One region of the Mycoplana ramosa genome, then DNA from elsewhere that is predicted to be linked to it. Evidence: predicted binding sites of a transcription regulator. Region 1 holds the regulator's gene; each other region holds the start of a gene.
The links. Region 1 encodes PhoB, which activates phosphate uptake and scavenging genes when phosphate is short. Its sites were predicted from a motif close to TGTCATNNANCTGTCAT; they were not measured.
Positions count from the first base shown of each region.

Region 2: the regulator PhoB is predicted to act here: its motif matches at 1,458-1,474, upstream of JNC62_RS00605 (alpha-D-ribose 1-methylphosphonate 5-triphosphate diphosphatase).
Region 3: the regulator PhoB is predicted to act here: its motif matches at 3,977-3,993, upstream of JNC62_RS13890 (LTA synthase family protein).

Region 1 covers NZ_JBHEEW010000012.1:21,972-27,762, forward strand. Annotated here, with positions in the region: gene argF (ornithine carbamoyltransferase) at 1-611, opposite strand, end outside; gene JNC62_RS15570 (aspartate aminotransferase family protein) at 647-1,840, opposite strand; gene JNC62_RS15575 (hypothetical protein) at 1,839-2,096, shown strand; gene JNC62_RS15580 (GcrA family cell cycle regulator) at 2,267-2,785, shown strand; gene phoB (phosphate regulon transcriptional regulator PhoB) at 2,871-3,554, opposite strand; gene phoU (phosphate signaling complex protein PhoU) at 3,601-4,314, opposite strand; partial or broken gene pstB (phosphate ABC transporter ATP-binding protein PstB) at 4,374-5,190, opposite strand; gene pstA (phosphate ABC transporter permease PstA) at 5,205-5,791, opposite strand, start outside.
Region 2 covers NZ_JBHEEW010000001.1:142,565-148,355, forward strand. Annotated here, with positions in the region: gene JNC62_RS00590 (phosphonate ABC transporter ATP-binding protein) at 1-452, opposite strand, end outside; gene JNC62_RS00595 (phosphate/phosphite/phosphonate ABC transporter substrate-binding protein) at 541-1,257, opposite strand; gene JNC62_RS00600 (hypothetical protein) at 1,276-1,398, opposite strand; gene JNC62_RS00605 (alpha-D-ribose 1-methylphosphonate 5-triphosphate diphosphatase) at 1,511-2,692, shown strand; gene phnF (phosphonate metabolism transcriptional regulator PhnF) at 2,689-3,471, shown strand; gene JNC62_RS00615 (con-10 family general stress protein) at 3,588-3,788, opposite strand; gene JNC62_RS00620 (hypothetical protein) at 4,185-4,418, shown strand; gene JNC62_RS00625 (fasciclin domain-containing protein) at 4,735-5,791, shown strand, end outside.
Region 3 covers NZ_JBHEEW010000010.1:11,384-17,174, forward strand. Annotated here, with positions in the region: gene JNC62_RS13875 (diguanylate cyclase domain-containing protein) at 1-1,104, opposite strand, end outside; gene JNC62_RS13880 (TolB family protein) at 1,265-2,089, opposite strand; gene JNC62_RS13885 (NAD+ synthase) at 2,106-3,782, opposite strand; gene JNC62_RS13890 (LTA synthase family protein) at 4,029-5,791, shown strand, end outside.

The DNA.
Region 1 (5,791 bases):
AGCACGATCTCGCCGCCATTGTTGCGTGCCCAGTTGAGGATCTTGTCCTCCGGCTCGGAGCCAAGCGGCACGGCCATGTTCATCCGGTAGCCGAAGCGGGCCGCCCCCTCGACGAAGGAATGCAGCACGTTGTTGCCGTCCCCGGTCCAGGCGATCGTGCGGCCCTTCACCGGTCCGCGGTGCTCCTCGAACGTCATGATGTCGGCCATGATCTGGCAGGGGTGCGTCAGGTCGGTCAGCGCGTTGATCACCGGCACGGTCGCATGTTCGGCCATCTCCAGCAGGCGCGCATGGTCGGTCGTGCGGATCATGATCGCATCGACGTAGCGCGACAGCACCTTCGCCGTGTCGCCGATCGTCTCGGCGCGCCCAAGCTGCATCTCGGTGCCGGAGAGAAACAGCGTCTCGCCGCCGAGTTGACGCATGCCGACGTCGAACGACACCCGGGTGCGGGTCGAGGGCTTCTCGAAGATCATCGCAAGCATCTTGCCGGCAAGCGGCCTGTCTGCCGTGCCCTGCTTGGTCGCCGCCTTTCGCACCTTGGCGTCGTCGATGATGGTGCGAAGGTTCTCGGCCGTCATGGCGGAGAGATCGAGGAAGTGTCTGGCCATGTTGTCAGTCCTGCTGTTTCACCCTCGGCATCGCCTCAGGCCTGCTTCTTCTCGGCGCTCAGTTTCTCCGCCGCCCGTTCGATCCGCGTCAGCCCCTCGCGCGCCTCCTCGGCGGTCGTGATCAACGGCGGCAGCAACCGCAGCACGTTGTCGCCGGCCGGGACGAGCAGCATGTGTTCCGCGCGAACCGCCTTGAGCAGGTCGCCCGAGGGGACCTTGGCCTTGATGCCGAGCATCAGGCCCTCGCCGCGGACTTCCTCGATGATATCCGGAAAGCGGTCCGCCAGCGAGGCCAGGCCCTGGCGCAGCACGAGCGCCACGTCGCGAACGTGCTGCAGGAACCCCTCCTCCAGCACGACGTCCAGCACCGCATTGCCGACCGCCATCGCCAGCGGATTGCCGCCATAGGTCGAGCCGTGCGTGCCCGCGACCATCCCCGCCGCAGCCTCCGCCGTCGCCAGGCAGGCGCCGAGGGGGAAGCCGCCACCGATGCCCTTCGCGACCGCCATGATGTCCGGGGTGACGCCGGCCCATTCATGGGCGAACAGCTTGCCGGTCCGGCCGACGCCGGACTGCACCTCGTCAAGCACGAGCAGCAGCCCGTATTCGTCGCAGAGCGCGCGCAGCTCCCGCAGGAACTCGTTCGATACCACGCGGATGCCGCCCTCGCCTTGCACCGGCTCGATCAGGATTGCCGCCGTCTCTTCCGTTATCGCGGCCTTCACGGCGGCGATGTCGCCGAACGGCACTTGGTAGAAGCCGGGAGCCTTGGGTCCGAAGCCTTCGAGATACTTCTCCTGGCCACCGGCGGCGATCGTCGCCAGCGTCCGGCCATGGAAGGCCCCCTCGAAGGTGATGATGTGAAACTTGCCTGGATGGCCCTTGGCGAAATGATAACGCCGCGCGGTCTTGATCGCGCACTCCAGCGCCTCTGCGCCGGAATTGGTGAAGAACACCTTGTCGGCGAACGTCGCGTCGATCAAACGCTTGCCAAGGGCTTCCTGCCCCGGCACCTCGTACAGGTTCGACACGTGCCAGACCTTGTCGGCCTGACTCTTCAGGCTGTCGACCAGATGCGGATGAGCATGGCCGAGCGAATTGACCGCAACGCCGGCGGCAAAGTCGAGATAGCGCGAACCGTCTTCCGCGATCAGCCAGACGCCTTCGCCGCGCTCGAAGCGCAGCGGCGCACGCAGATAGGTCTCGTAGAGCGGCGTGGCGTCAGCCATGGCGCGTATCTCCTTCGCAGCGGATGCGGAAATCCATTCTCGTCTTGAGCTTTCCGTGTGGAAAAATGAAAAATGCCGCCCAGCGGCGGCGGCGGCACTATCGGCATTTCGGCGGTCGATGTCAATAAAAGCAGCTTCCATCCGTTCCGCCCCAGTTGGTCGCGGAGACGGATCCGGATTGCGCGCGGAAAGTGTCGCCGCGCAGCCACACCTCAACGAGCAAGTTGGGGAAAACTGGAAAATCGATTCGGCCTGAATCGGGCGACTCTTGTCACCGAGTCCCCCTGTCAGTAGGTTAAAAGTCAATTGCTAGACTGCATGCGGCGGAACTAGTCACCAACAGTATCAAGGCGTTCCGAGCTCCGGAGCCATCCGGGGCATTGACGACGGATTCCCGGTAGCGAACGCTGGAACGGAGGCGATAGTATGAACTGGACAGACGAGAGGGTCGAGAAGCTCAAGAAGCTCTGGTCCGAAGGATTGAGCGCCAGCCAGATCGCAGCACAGCTCGGCGGCGTCAGCCGCAACGCAGTCATCGGCAAGGTGCACCGCCTCGCTCTGCCCGGCCGCGCCAAGGCCGGCGGCACGCCGACAGCGACGCGCGCCAAACGGCCGGCCGCTGCGCCGCGCCCCGCGAACTTCGCCCCGCGCGTCGTCACCCGCACCGTCGCCCGTCCGGCAGGCGCGACCGTCGTCAAGGAAGAGGTCGCGTTCGAGTACGACGACGCACCGCTCGCGCGCATCGACACCAACGTGGTGTTGCCGATGTCGCGCCGGCTGGAGCTGACCGAACTCACCGAGCGCACCTGCAAGTGGCCGAATGGCGACCCGCTGACGGACGATTTTCACTTCTGCGGCAACGAGTCCCCGGACAATTCGCCCTACTGCCTCTACCATCAGCGTCTGGCCTACCAGCCGTCGGCCGAACGTCGGCGCATGCGCTGACCGGTTCAAGGCCGGGAACGAGGACCGAAATTGCAAACGGGCCCCGCGGGGCCCGTTTTTCGTTTCCGACGTCGTGGCCCGCCGATCAGGCCTCCAGCGAATAGCCGGCTCCGCGCACGGTGCGGATGACGTCCTGCATGTTGGAAAAGTTCAGCGCCTTGCGCAGCCGGCCGACATGCACGTCCACCGTACGCTCGTCGACGTAGATATCATGCCCCCAGACGCCGTCGAGCAGCTGCGAGCGCGAGAAGACGCGCCCCGGAGAGGTCATGAAAAACTCGAGCAGGCGGAATTCCGTCGGGCCGAGGCGCACCTCGCGCGTCCGGCGATGGACCCGGTGCGTCTCGCGGTCGAGTTCGATGTCGCCGCACTTCAGCAGCGTCGAGACCACCTCCGGCCGGGCGCGCCGCAGCATCGCCTTCACCCGAGCCATCAGCTCCGGCGTCGAGAAGGGCTTCACCACATAGTCGTCGGCGCCGGTGGCAAGACCGCGCACCCTTTCGCTCTCCTCGCCGCGGGCCGTCAGCATGATGATCGGCAGGCGTTCGGTCTCGGAGCGCTGGCGCAGACGCCGGCAAAGCTCGATGCCGGAGACGCCGGGCAACATCCAGTCGAGGATCAGAAGATCCGGCTGGCGCTCCTGCAGGCGGATCTCCGCTTCGTCGCCGCGCAGGATCGTATCGACCTCGAAACCCTCCGCTTCGAGGTTGTAGCGCAGGAGGACGCTGAGCGCCTCCTCGTCTTCGACCACGGTAATCTTGGGAACCATGCCTTGAGAACTCCGGCGTTCTAAAATTCAGACACTTCGAGGCGGATCATTCCATCTCCGCGCCGACCGAGGTGGTGTGATCGTCCTTCGGGCGCTCGCCTTCCGGTGGTGCACCCGTCGCCATGTAGAAGATCGTCTCGGCGATGTTGGTGGCGTGGTCGCCGATGCGCTCGATGTTCTTGGCGCAGAACAGGAGATGGGTGCAGGGCGTGATGTTGCGCGGGTCTTCCATCATGTAGGTCAGGAGCTCCCGGAACAGCGACGTGTAGACCGCGTCGATCTCGTCGTCACGCTCACGGATCTCCTTGGCCTTCTCGACGTTGCGTGAGGCATAAACGTCGAGCACTTCCTTCAGCTGCATCAGCGCCAGTTCGGCCAGATGCTCCAGACCGCGGGCGAGCTTGCGCGGCATGCCGGAACTCTGCACGGCAATCACGCGCTTGGCATTGTTCTTTCCAAGGTCGCCGACGCGCTCGAGTTCCGCAGCGATGCGGATCGCGCCCATGATTTCGCGCAGGTCCGCCGCCATCGGCTGGCGCTTGGCGATCGTCAGGATCGCCTTTTCGTTGATCTGCCGCTCGGCATTGTCCAGGATGACGTCCTCGGAGATGACCTTCTGCGCCAGCGCGGCATCGGTGTTGACCAGCGCGCGCACGCTGTCACCCACCATCTGCTCGGCGGTGCCGCCCATCTCGGAGATGCGGCGCGCTAGGTACTTCAACTCTTCGTCGTAGACGGAAACGATGTGGGTCGATGACATGGTTTTATCCTCAACGGGCGCCTTGGCGCCGGGTCTTCATTCGCGACTGCGCAACGAGTTTAGCCGAACCGGCCCATGATGTAGTCCTGCGTGCGCTGGTCGTCGGGATTGGTGAACATCTTGTCGGTGTCGTTCTCCTCGACAAGATTGCCGAGGTGGAACATGGCGGTGCGCTGCGAAACACGCGCGGCCTGCTGCATCGAATGGGTGACGATGACGATGGTGAAGTTTTCGCGCAGCTCGTGGATCAGTTCCTCGACCTTGGCGGTGGCGATCGGATCGAGCGCCGAGCAGGGCTCGTCCATCAGGATCACCTCCGGGCTGACCGCGACGGCGCGGGCAATGCAGAGACGCTGCTGCTGGCCGCCCGACAGGGCCCGTGCCGCCTTCATGCAGCCGGTCCTTCACCTCGTTCCAGAGGCCGGCCTTCTGCAGGCTGTGCTCGACCACCTGGTCCAGATCCGCCTTGTTCTTGGCGAGACCGTGAATGCGCGGCCCGTAGGCAACGTTCTCGTAGATCGACTTCGGAAACGGGTTCGGCTTCTGAAAGACCATGCCGACACGGGCACGAAGCTCGACCACGTCGATGGCGGGGTCGTAAACATCCTCGCCGTCGAGCGTGATCGCGCCGGTGACGCGGCAATTGTCGATCGTGTCGTTCATGCGGTTGAGCGTGCGCAGGAACGTCGACTTGCCGCAGCCGGACGGGCCGATCAGCGCCGTCACCGTATTCTCTCGGATGTTGAGGTTAACGTCGTAGAGGGCGCGTTTGTCGCCGTAGTAAACGGAGACATCCTTGCCGACCATCTTGTAGGGCACAGTGTTCATCTTCTTTTCCAGCGCTTCTTCAGCCATGGCTTCGGTCATGATGTTCATCAGCTTCTACCCCACTACCAGCGGCGCTCAAACCGGCGCCGCAACAGGATTGCACCGAGGTTCATGACGATCAGGAACACCAGCAGCACGATGATCGCCCCCGAGGTCCGCTCGACAAAGGCACGCTCGGCCTCGTTCGCCCACATGTAGATCTGCACCGGCAGGGCCGTCGACGGATCGAGCGGCGTGGCGGGTACGTTGGCGACGAAGGCGACCATGCCGATCAGGAGCAGCGGCGCGGTCTCGCCGAGCGCATGCGCCAGGCCGATGATCGTGCCGGTCAGGATGCCGGGCATGGCGAGCGGCAGGACGTGGTGGAAGATCGTCTGCATCTTCGAGGCGCCAAGTCCGAGGGCGGCGGCACGGATCGACGGCGGCACGGCCCGCAGCGCCGCGCGGGTGGCGATGATGATCGTCGGCAGCGTCATCAGCGTCAGCACCAGACCGCCAACGAGCGGCGCCGAACGCGGCAGGCCGGCAAAGTTGATGAAGACGGCGAGGCCGAGAAGACCGTAGACGATCGAAGGCACGGCGGCGAGGTTGTTGATGTTGACCTCGATCAGGTCGGTCAGCCGGTTCTTCGGCGCGAACTCCTCCAGAT
Region 2 (5,791 bases), on a different contig from region 1:
AGCTCGTCCGCCCGTGCCGCGGCCTTGTGGCAGAGACCGACCTGGCTCAGCGCCTCGTGCGCCTCATTGCGCCATTGCTGGCGAGAAATCGATTGATGCCAAGCGTGCCAGGCACCCGCCAGGCCGAGCTTGCCATGCACGACGTTGGTGAGCACCGACTGCCGGGAAACCAGCCCATGATGCTGGAACACCACGCCGATGCGCTGCCGCAATTTTCGCAGCTGGCGCGACGAAGGCCTGATGCCGATGCTTTCGCCGAGCGTGCTCACCTCGCCGCCGTTGAGCGGCAGGAGCCCGATCAGGCATTTGAGCAGAGTGGATTTACCAGCACCGTTGGAGCCGATCAGCGCCACCCGCTCGGTCGCCGACACGGTCAGCCCGATGCCGGAAAAGACCGTCTTCCCGTCCGCATATTTCTTCGTAACGCCGCGGGCGCAAATGATCTCGCTCATGATGTCTGTCCTGGCCGCTGGATAATCGCTGGTTGCGACGAAGGCAGCCGGCTGATCCGGCTGCCTTCAAGGTCGGGGTGCGAAGTGCTCAGTTGACGAAGTCGGTGAAAGTTTCGACGCCGATGGTGCGGTACATCGAGCGGACGTAGTCGTAGTCGCTGTCCGTGACGTCGGTCAGGAAGAAGCCGCCCTTGAACTTCTGATTGTCTTCGCCGGTAAGGACCGCCTGCATCAGCTCGTTGCCCTTGGCTGCGAAGGCATCGCGCACGGCGTTGAACACGTCGTCAGGGATGTCCTTGCGCGCGACCAGGATGTCGTTCGGCAGGTCGCGGCCGCGGGCGATCACAGCGAAGGCCTTGTCCGGAAATGCTTCGCGGACCGAAGCGAGGTGGCCGAAGTTGAGACCGATGGCAGCAATGTCGCCGCGGGTGAGGGCCTCGGCGGCAACGTTGCGGGAGATGATGACCGGTTCGTAATCGAGGCCATACTTCAGGCCGAAGTCGGCGAGCGCCTGGGCCGGCCCGAGATGCTGCGAGGTGGAGCCGACGGAACCAAAGGCGACCTTCTTGCCCTTCAGGTCTTCGATCGAGCGGATCGGACCATCGGCCAGAACCGCGATCTGCGCGAAGTAGTCCGGGCGCTGCCAGGCCACGACGATCTTCGGCTGGCTCAGTTCCTTCATGACGACATATTCGGCGGGGCCGGTCAGAACCAGATCGACCTGGGCCGAATTCAACGCCTCGACGGCCGTGGTGCGGGAGGCGACGGGATAGAGCTCGATCTCGAGACCGGTGGCTTCTTCCAGCGCAAGCTCGAAGCCCCCTCACTCTTGCTGCAACGCTTCAAGACCCTCGATGTCGGTGACGGCGAATTTGACGGGATCGGCAAGGGCCGGCATTGCGGTTGCAAGCGTAAGCGCAAGGGCGGCTGCGAGTTTGCGGATCATGATTTTTCCTCTGCTGTGTAGACAGGATGCGATCGACGCGATACCTGTATAGACAGCAGATGACGCCTGCATGACACCTTGCCATGAGATGAATGACCCATAAGGATCGCAGATGCACTGGACCATCAGGGGCGGCCGCGCGCTCGCCGGAAACCGCTTGTCGTCCACCGACATTCACGTTGCAGGGGGGAAGATCGTCCCGGCTCCCGACCGCGAGGCGCAGGTCATCGAGGCGAACGGCCTTCTCGTGCTCCCCGGTATCGTCGACATCCACGGCGATGGCTTTGAACGGCAGATCATGCCGCGGCCTGGCGTGCGCTTCGACACGGCGCTTGCGCTTCGCGACACCGACCGGCAGTTGGTGGCAAACGGCATCACTACCGCCTTTCACGGCGTCACCATCTCGTGGGAACCGGGGCTGCGATCGGCGGAGGCGGCGGCGGACCTGATCGCGGAAGTGACGCGAATGCGCTCCTCGCTGCGATGCGATACCCGCCTGCACCTGCGCTGGGAAACCTTTGCATTGGATCAAATGCCGATGGTCATGCAGTGGCTGTCGCTCGACCCGAGGCCGATCCTTGCGCTCAACGACCATACGACCGGGACGGTCATGAAGGGCACGATCGCCCGCAAGATCGGCCAGATGGCATCGCGCTCCGGGCTGAGCCAGGAGGCCTATACGGCCTTGCTCGACAGCGTCTGGTCGCGGCGCGCCGAGGTGCCGGCCGCCATCGAGGAGCTTGCCAGTGCAGCCAGATCGTCTGGCAATATCCTGCTCGCCCACGACGAGGCGTCGCCGGAGGAACGGCTGAAATTCCGGCAGCTGGGCGCCGTGACCTCCGAATTTCCGCTCAATCGCGAGACCGCCGAAGCGGCCCGGGCGGCGGGCGAACACATCGTCCTCGGTGCCCCCAACGTCGTGCGCGGCGGCAGCCACAACGGCGCACTCGACGCAACGGACGCCGTGCGCTCCGGGTTCTGCAGCGTGCTTGCAAGCGACTATCATTACCCGTCGCCGCTGCACGCCGCCTTCAAGCTGGCCCGGCCCGACTTCGACGATCTGGCCGAAACATGGGCGCTGGTGTCGGCCAACGCCGCGATGGCAGCCGGCCTGGAGGACCGGGGCATCCTGCAACCGGGCATGCGGGCCGACATCATCCTGGTCGACGCGCGCGACCCGGCGCATCCGCACGTGGTGGCAACGATGGTGGGCGGCGACCTGGTCTATTCCGCCGGCGGTCATGGAGTGTCTGTTCCCTCCCTGTCACGAAATGCGGAAGGGGTCCCGGCATGAAGGCCAGCACCGGCTCCGCTCCCGGAATCGAAAAAGGCACTGACCTTCTGGCCGGCTTCGCGGACGTCGTCCGGCCACGCAGCGATATGCCGATCTGGCAGCAGATCTACGGCCACATCCTCGGGCTGATCGAAAGCGATTTCCTCACGCCGGGCAGCCAGTTGCCGGGCGAAAACCACATGGCCGAGAAACTCGGCGTGACGCGCATCACGCTGCGGCGCGCCTTGCAGCAGTTGCAGCGCGAAGGCCATCTCACCGCCCGCAAGGGCGTCGGCATTTTTGTGCGCAGTCTGCCCTCCGTCTTCACGGTTCGGGACGACCGCCCGTTCCTGGAAAATTTCAATGCCGGCGGCAAGGCGGTCGTGACGCAGACACTGGTCCTGTGCCGCGAACCCGTCACGGCGGCTGCAGCAAGCAAGTTGGCTCTCGCCGCGGATGCGGAGATCATCCGCCTCTGCCGGATACGGAGCGCCGACGGCCACCCGCTGTATGTCAATACCAAGCTTTTTCCCGCCAGTCGCTTCCCGGACTTCGAGTCCGTCTATCAGCGGCAGCAATCGGTGACCGATGTCTTCCGAGCCCATGGCCTCACCAAGTATCATCGGCACGAAACCCGTGTCAGCGGCGGTTTTGCCGCTCCGGATGAGGCCGATATGCTGAAGCTGACGCCGGGAACGCCGGTTTTCCGGGTAAACGCCCTCAATCACGACGAACGCTCCCGACCGATCGAGTGGACGCTCGGGTGCTGGCCGCTTACATCCGTGGAATTCGTGTTCTGACGCCTCGCACGCAGCAACGGAGAACGTTTGGCGGCATCTGGGTGGCGGGCGAGTCCCGAAACTGCATTCCGGTGAGGGGACCTTGGCCCCCTCAACCGCCATGTCATCAATTGCCGTTATGATCGGCTACCGCTCCGCGATTCTCCGCCTTTCTTTCCGGCTTCCGAAGCGCGTTCCGGGTCGTTCTTGAAGTTTCCGCTCGATTCCTTTCCGCCCCTCGATGCGGCTTCGCGTTGCTTGTCGTCATCCATCGAGGCAAACCCGCGCTTCGAGGTGTCGGAGCGCTGGTTGCGGTCTTCATGCTTCTGTTCGGGCATTTTCTTTCTCCATGTTCATTCATGAGTACTTGAGTTGCCTGCGCAGGCAGTTCCCTAACAGCCTGGGGGAGGTCTGGTTCCGTGGCCCGTAGAGATTTTATTGGATTGCCGGAGGCAAAAGTGCGCACAGCAACATCGAACGTTGAAAGGCGCCTCGCATGCGCGCGGCGGGGACAGTCCTCCGGATTTAGATAGAATTGGCTATCGTCCGACGCATGGCGGAGGCGTACACTGGCACTCTTGGCATAACCCGATGCCCTGCTAAGCCGCGATCGTGACCGGTCTCTGCCCGCCGTGGGCTTGACCTGTCTTGCATCGAGTTCATTGTGCCTGTGACATTCCACGCATTTCGCATCAACGCTCCCACGCGAGTGCGTTAATCCGGCGGACATGGCGATGAAAACCGTACTCAGCCCCGAGGAGATGGGTATATTTTTCCCCCAGGATCTGGAGGAAATCCAACGGATCTTTCAAAAACTCTGTGACGAGCGCGGTCTGGCCCGGGGCAGCGAAGGAGCCAGCAGTCTGGCGCGCTCGATTCTGGTGTATTACAGTCAGGGCGTCAGAGACCCGGCCGCCCTGGAGCGGTTGTTGCGCGGTCCTCCCGGTAAAAGTCACCGGGCGCCATGAAGCCAGGTCGAAACGTCTACACCCCATGGCAGTGGCGGCGCTTGCGCTTGCGCTTGCGCTTGCCTCTTCATTTTCTCTCAATTGCGAACGATTCATCGCCGCGGCGCGCTGCCGGCAATGCGTCTCTTTTTGCAGAGCGAGACTCTGGACGTTCAACAAGCCGGCGCGTTGCTCAGGGGCAAATTGTGAGCGCCGGTCCTGATCCACCCATCATCAATCAGCGTACCGTGAAGGTCTCCAACAATGTTGTCGACGCAGGGCCTTTCGAGACAAGGCGTAAGCGCGTTGCGCAATCAGACGGACAGGAGAATTCACCATGGACAGCATCACCGGTACTGTTGTTGCGGCCAGCGGATCCAGCGGGTACGATCAAAATGGTAACGACTTCGATATCCTGCGCGATCTTCTAATCACGGCAGACAAGATATCTGCGGAACCTTTTGGCGGGATCGGATTGGTCGCAGCGCTCGATACGGTTCCGAACCTGACGACCTTCGCGCCCAACGACAATGCCTTCCGCGACCTCGCTTCCTCCATTGCGGCCCTGACAGGAAACAAGACCCCCACCGGCGAAGGGCAAACGATCGGGTTTCTTGCCGACACGTTGACGCTGTTGGGAAAGGGCGATGCATCCGGTCTGCTGACCGATATCCTGACTTATCACGTCGCGCCGGGTGAGTTCAGACTGGCCGACGTCCTAGCGCTCGGCGACGGCGCGGCCGTGCCGACGCTTCAGGGAACGAATCTGCAAACGGATCTGGACACCACGCCGCCCAGCATTATCGATCGGGACGATGGCGTGCGCAATCCGGGCATCATCGCCACAGATATAGAAGCATCGAACGGAGTTATCCATGTGATCGACGGCGTTCTGTTGCCGGTGTCGGTTTCGAGCATACTGTCCAAGCCAGGGACGGATCTCAAGATCGGCGATCAAGGCGCGGATCATTTTTCCACCGGGATGGGCAATGATTTCGTCGACGGCAACGGCGGCCGCGACATCATGTGGCTCGGGTCCGGTAACGACGTCGCGATTGGCGGCGAAGGAAACGACTGGATTTCCGGCGGAAGCGGTGTGGATGTGCTGCTGGGTGAAGCCGGCCGCGACAAGATCTATGGCGGCGCCGGACAGGATACCATCGATGGCGGCGCCGGTCGTGACTGGATCGCCGGCGGATCGGGAGGCGACATATTCGTCTTCAAGCACGGCAGCAATCGCGACGTAATTGTCGACTACCGCGATGGAAAGGACACAGTGGATCTGTCGGGCTATGTCGGCATCGACGGGTTCGATGACCTTACGGTTCGCGACGGCTGGCTTGGCGCCAAGATCGAGCTCGACGACGGTGACAGCATCACACTCGTGGGTGTGC
Region 3 (5,791 bases), on a different contig from region 1:
GGCCTTGAACTGATCGAGGTCAATCGCGAAGACGGCAAATGGTTGGGCGCCCTTGTCGAGCAGATCCTTCATGGCACCGTCAAAGCCGGAACGGTTGAGCAAGCCGGTCAGGGCGTCGTGGCGGGCGAGATAGGCGTTTTGCGATTCGCTTCGCTCCAGGGCCCGCACAAGCGAGGCAAACTTCAGCGCGACGAAACCCATGACCACGACGAAGATCGCAACCAATGCGGTGATCTGCGGGATCGCCATCGACCAGACGAACGAGCCAGGACGGTTCGGGCGCCAGGAGGCCGCCATCGGGTTGAAGGCGTCGCCGCCGACGCCGGTGAGCAAGAGGTCGCGATCCTCGGTCGTGATCGGCGAAAAGCCGAGTTCGCGGATTCCCAGGCGCTGCTCGGAATTCGCCAGCATCTTGGCCGTGATCGGCTTGACGGTCACCAACAGCACCGGCTTCTTGCGCTCATCCGGAATGAAAAGCCTTTTGGGCACGACGGACTGCACGACGATAATGCTCATCGTTCCGTCGATCATCCGCATCCCGGTAACGTTGATCTGCGCCAATGTCGGCGACAACATGCCGCTGCTTTCGGACGACTTTGCGAGAAGCCAGCCGTCGCGCGTACGGCGGAGCGCCGCATAGTAGGCTCCTTCGGCGCGTTTGGTCAGGTCACTGACCCAATAGAGCAATTGGTCGGCATCCTGCGGCCGGACCACGTGCCGGTTATGGACAGCCAGGACCGTCTCTTCGCCTGGCTTTGTGAACACCATCCAGGAGAACCCGAAATCGCTCCAGAGCCAGTCGCGCAACTCCCTGCGGATGAACTCGTCGCTGAACGAGCCGTCGGCCAGCTCATCGAAGCTCCGGTCCCACACGGACATGCCGCTCTGGTAGAGCACGACCTGTTCGATCTGCTGGCGGAACTCGTTCTTGACCAGCGTCTTTTCCGAGGTCGCGACAAACTCGTTTGCCTGCCGGATCGAGTAATCGAGCACCATGAAATTGGCGGACGCGAACAGGGCGACGATCACCATCGCCGCAAGACCGATCATGATCTTGACGCTGCTCCGGCGCCCAACCGGACCCTCAGCCCCAGCATTCGCCATGTCTTTCCCCACCGACATGCTGGCGGTCTACATTGCCGCCTTGTGCGTTTTATCGTGGCACGTTGACGCAAAAGCGGGAAAATTCCCTTAAGCGGCCTGGTTTCCGAAAGGTTAAGCCGGCCGGGATCGGACGTCGACATGCGCTCGCGCCGCGAGCACGTCAATCGGCAGGCCCGTAGCGCACAAAGGCGAACTGGTCGCCATCGGGTGACCAGTTCGGCACATTCATCGTTCCCTGCCCGCCGAGCAATTCGAACAGCACACGATCGTTTCGTCCGTCAGCGTCCATCAACCGGAGGCGAACGCGCTGGTCACGGGGATGGTCCAGCACGTCGGCATGATAGGAAAGCACGAGCAGATGCCGCCCGTCCGGAGACGGATGCGGGAACCAGTCCGCCCATGGGCTGTCGGTGATCCGCGTGACATGGCGACCGTCCGGCCGAACGCACCAGATCTGCATGCGCCCGCTCCGGCTCGAATTGAAGTAGATGCGACCATCGACCGACCAGTCCGGTCCGTCGTTGCGCCCTTCGCCGAAGGTCAGCCGCTCCTCCTCGCCGCCGTCGACCGAAATCGTGTAGATATCAAAGAGGTCGTCCCTGATGCCGCAATAGCAGATCTGCCTCCCGTCCGGCGACCAGCCGTGCCAATAGGATGGCAACCCTGGCGTGACGAGCCTCGGCACGCCTCCGTCGGCAGGCAAAATATAGATGGCCGACTTGCCGAATTCCGTCTTGTCGCAGATGGCCAGCCAACGCCCGTCCGGCGACAGGCCGTGGTCGTTGTTGCAGCGGATTGCAAATCCCGTATCGATCGGCACGGGCGGACTGCCGTCGAGCGGCAGCCGGTAGAGCCGGCCGTCGCCATTGATGACGAGTGATCGGCCGTCGCGGGAGAAATTCGGTGCCTCCACCAGTTGGTCGGTCTGCCAGACGACGCGCGTCAGTCCTGTCCTGATGTTGTGTATCTCGACGGAACTGCGCATCGTCGTCACCCTTGCCCTATCGGTCGCGGAACCGGTTGGTGATCGGATAGCGCCGATCGCGACCGAAGTTCTTCTTCGTGATCTTCACGCCCGGCGCCGACTGCCGGCGCTTGTATTCGGCAATGTAGAGCAGATGCTCGACCCGATGCACGGTTGCTTCGTCATGGCCGCGTGCGACGATCTCTTCGGTGCTCATCTCATTTTCCACAAGGCACTCCAGGATGTCGTCGAGCACCGGATAGGGCGGCAGGGAATCCTGGTCGGTCTGGTTCGGCCGCAATTCCGCGGAAGGGGCCTTCTCGATGATGTTGCGCGGAATCACCTCGCCGGAGGGGCCGAGCGCACCCGGCGGCACCGAGCCGTTTCGCCAACGCGACAAGGCGTAGACCTGCATCTTGTAGAGATCCTTGATCGGATTGAACCCCCCGTTCATATCACCGTAGAGGGTCGCATAGCCGACGGACATCTCGGACTTGTTGCCGGTCGTGACCACCATCGAGCCGAACTTGTTCGAGATCGCCATCAGGATGGTGCCGCGTGCGCGGCTCTGCAGGTTCTCCTCGGTAATGCCCGCCTCGGTGCCCTCGAACATGTCGGACAGCGCGTCCATGAAGCCGACGACGGGCGCTTCGATGGGGACGATGTCATAGCGGCAGCCCAGTGCCCGTGCGCAGGCCGCCGCATCGCTCAGCGACTCCTGCGAGGTGTAGCGGTAAGGCAGCATCACGCAGCGCACGCGCTCCTCCCCCAGCGCATCGACGGCGAGCGCGGCACAGATCGCTGAGTCGATGCCGCCGGACAGTCCGAGCACCACATTCTTGAAGCCGTTCTTGTTGACGTAGTCGCGGAACCCCAGCATGCAGGCACGGTAGTCCGCCTCCTCCTGCTCGGGCAGTTTCGACATCGGCCCACCGTGACAGCGCCAGGTGCCGTTCTCCTTCTTCCACGTGACGAGCGCGATCGCCTCCTCGAACTGGCTCATCTGGAAGGCAAGCGACTTGTCGGCGTTGAGGCCAAAGCTCGCACCGTCGAACACAAGTTCGTCCTGTCCGCCGAGCTGGTTGGCAAAGACCATTGGCAGGCCGGTCTCGATCACCTGCCGCAGCGCCACCTGATGGCGCACGTCCACCTTGCCGCGATAGTAGGGCGAACCGTTCGGAACGAGCAGGATCTCCGCGCCACTTTCTGCCAGCGTCTCGCATACGCCCATGTCGTTCCAGATCTCCTCGCAGATCGGAATGCCGAGCCGGACGCCGCGGAAGTTGACCGGACCGGGCATGGCGCCTTCGACAAACACACGCTTTTCGTCGAACTCGCCGTAGTTCGGCAGGTCGAGCTTGTCGCGGAAGACGAGAATGCGCCCGCCATCGAGGACGGCGACGGAATTGAGCCGGCCGGTCACACCCTGCCGGGGAAAGCCGACGACGACGCCGGGACCGCCATCGGCGGTATCGGCCGCGAGCGCATCGACGGCCGCATGGCATGCCTTGAGGAAGGCCGGCTTCAGAACGAGGTCCTCCGGCGGATAGCCGGAAATGAAGAGCTCGGTCAAAAGCAGCAGATCCGCGCCCTGGCGAGCGGCATCGGCGCGCGCCTCGCGCGCTTTCGCCAGGTTTCCGGCTATGTCGCCGACCGTCGGATTGAGTTGCGCGACCGCAATGCGGAGCGTCGTCCTGTTGTTGTTCTCGTTCATCTCTGCCCTCGATCCCGCCGCCCCGGCGTGGTCACGACGGGCGGCCTCAAGACGTTGTTTAAAGGATCATCGGCCGTTTGAAAATGAACGGTTTCCGTTTCGCAAGCGCGCGAGGCGAAGCGGTTGGATCGCGCGATCCGCAGGGCGGAGAGCCCCCCGCCGGCGCTGTCTCGACTATTCATCCCCTGTTCAAAATGACAGCGATATGACAGAGAGACGACACTTTTATGAAGCCTGGAGTAGCGCGTGACCCTTGTAAGTTCTGCCGTCGCGGCAACCGCCGTCGAAAAGGGGTTTGCCGTCGACACAGGTCATCCCACCCGCGTCGCAAAGACGATGGCGGCGCTGGGCTCAGTTGGCCTGACACTGCTGCTCGCCGTCTTGACCGTCGCCGCCGTCGAACTGATCACGCGCAATTCGGCCACTGCAACGGTAACCTTCCTGACGACCTATGCGCAGCCCGGATGGACCACTTGCGGCCTTTTCCTTCTCGCCTTTCTCGGTTTTGACGCGCTGATCGGCCGCCAGCACAAGGCGGTGCTGGTTCTGGCTCCGGTAGCGGTCCTGCTCGCCTTCATCTCCGAGCAGAAGCAGATCTTCCTCACCGATCCGCTCTATCCCACCGATCTGCTGTTCGGCCGTCAGATCATGGAACTGATGCCGGCGCTCGTTCGCGATCGGCCCTGGACGGCTGCGGCTGTCGCCATCGGGACCCTTGCCGCCATCGCCGCGCTGATCTCGGTCTGGGTTTTTGCCTGGAAGCGATTTCGGCCGCTGAGCCTGAAGGAGCGCGCCCTGCGGTTGGCGATCGCCGTTCCATTGCTGACAGGCTTCTCCTCGATCATGGACTACAACCAGTTTTCCTGGGTCAGAGATCGCCTCAACGTCTTCCCGATCATGTGGGACCAGGCGGAAAACTACCGCCACAACGGCTTCATGCTCGCCTTTGCGATCAACCTGCCGATGGCGAACGTCAAGGCGCCCGCGGGCTACTCGGCCGACGCGATCGACCATATTCAGCAGGAGCCGCTCCCGGCGGGCACCACGCACCGCAGCAAGCCCGACGTCATCGTGGTCATGAGCGAATCGCTCTGGGATCCGACGCGCCTGACGAGCCTGAAATTTACCCCTGACCCGATGCCGGTCATCCGCGAGAACACATCCGGCGCCGTCTTTTCTCCCGAGTTCGGCGGGCTGACGGCGAACGTGGAATTCGAGGCGCTGACCGGTTTCTCCAATGCCTTCCTGCCGACCGGTAGCATTCCCTACCAGCAGTATGTCCGCGATCCGATTCCCTCGCTGGCGACCTTCTTCCGCGGCGAGGGCTACACGGCGCGTGCCATTCATCCCTTCGCCGGCTGGTTCTGGAACCGCACCTCCGTCTACAAGTCCTTTGGCTTCGAGACCTTCCGCACCGAGGAAACGATGCCGGTCATGACCAAGCGCGGGATCTTCGCCTCCGACGAGTCGCTGACGAAGGAGCTGATCCGCCAGGCCGATGCGCAGGAGGATCCGTTCTTCTTCTTCACGGTCACGCTCCAGGGACACGGGCCTTACGAACCGGACCGCTATGCGAAGAACACGATCAAGGTCGAAGGCAACCTGCCCTTTGGCGACCGGCAGGCGCTGTCCACTTACGCGCAAGGCGTGAAGGAGGCGGATGACAGCCTGAAGATGCTGATGGACTGGGCGCGCAGCCGAGACCGCGAGACGATCATCGTCGTCTTCGGCGACCACCTGCCGCCGCTGAACACCGTCTACACGGCGAGCGGTTACATGAACAATGTCACCGCTTCCCGCCGCGGTTCGGTCGAGCAGATGAAGCAGGAGCACGAAACCCCGTTGATCGTCTGGTCGAACAAGACCGGCGTGAAGGAGGACATCGGCACCATCAGCCCGGCGCTGCTGCCCTACCACATCCTGACACAGGCGGGGTTCGAGCACCCCTACTACACCGGCTTTCTCGGCCGCGTTCAGAAACAGTACGACGTCATCGACCGCTACCAGTT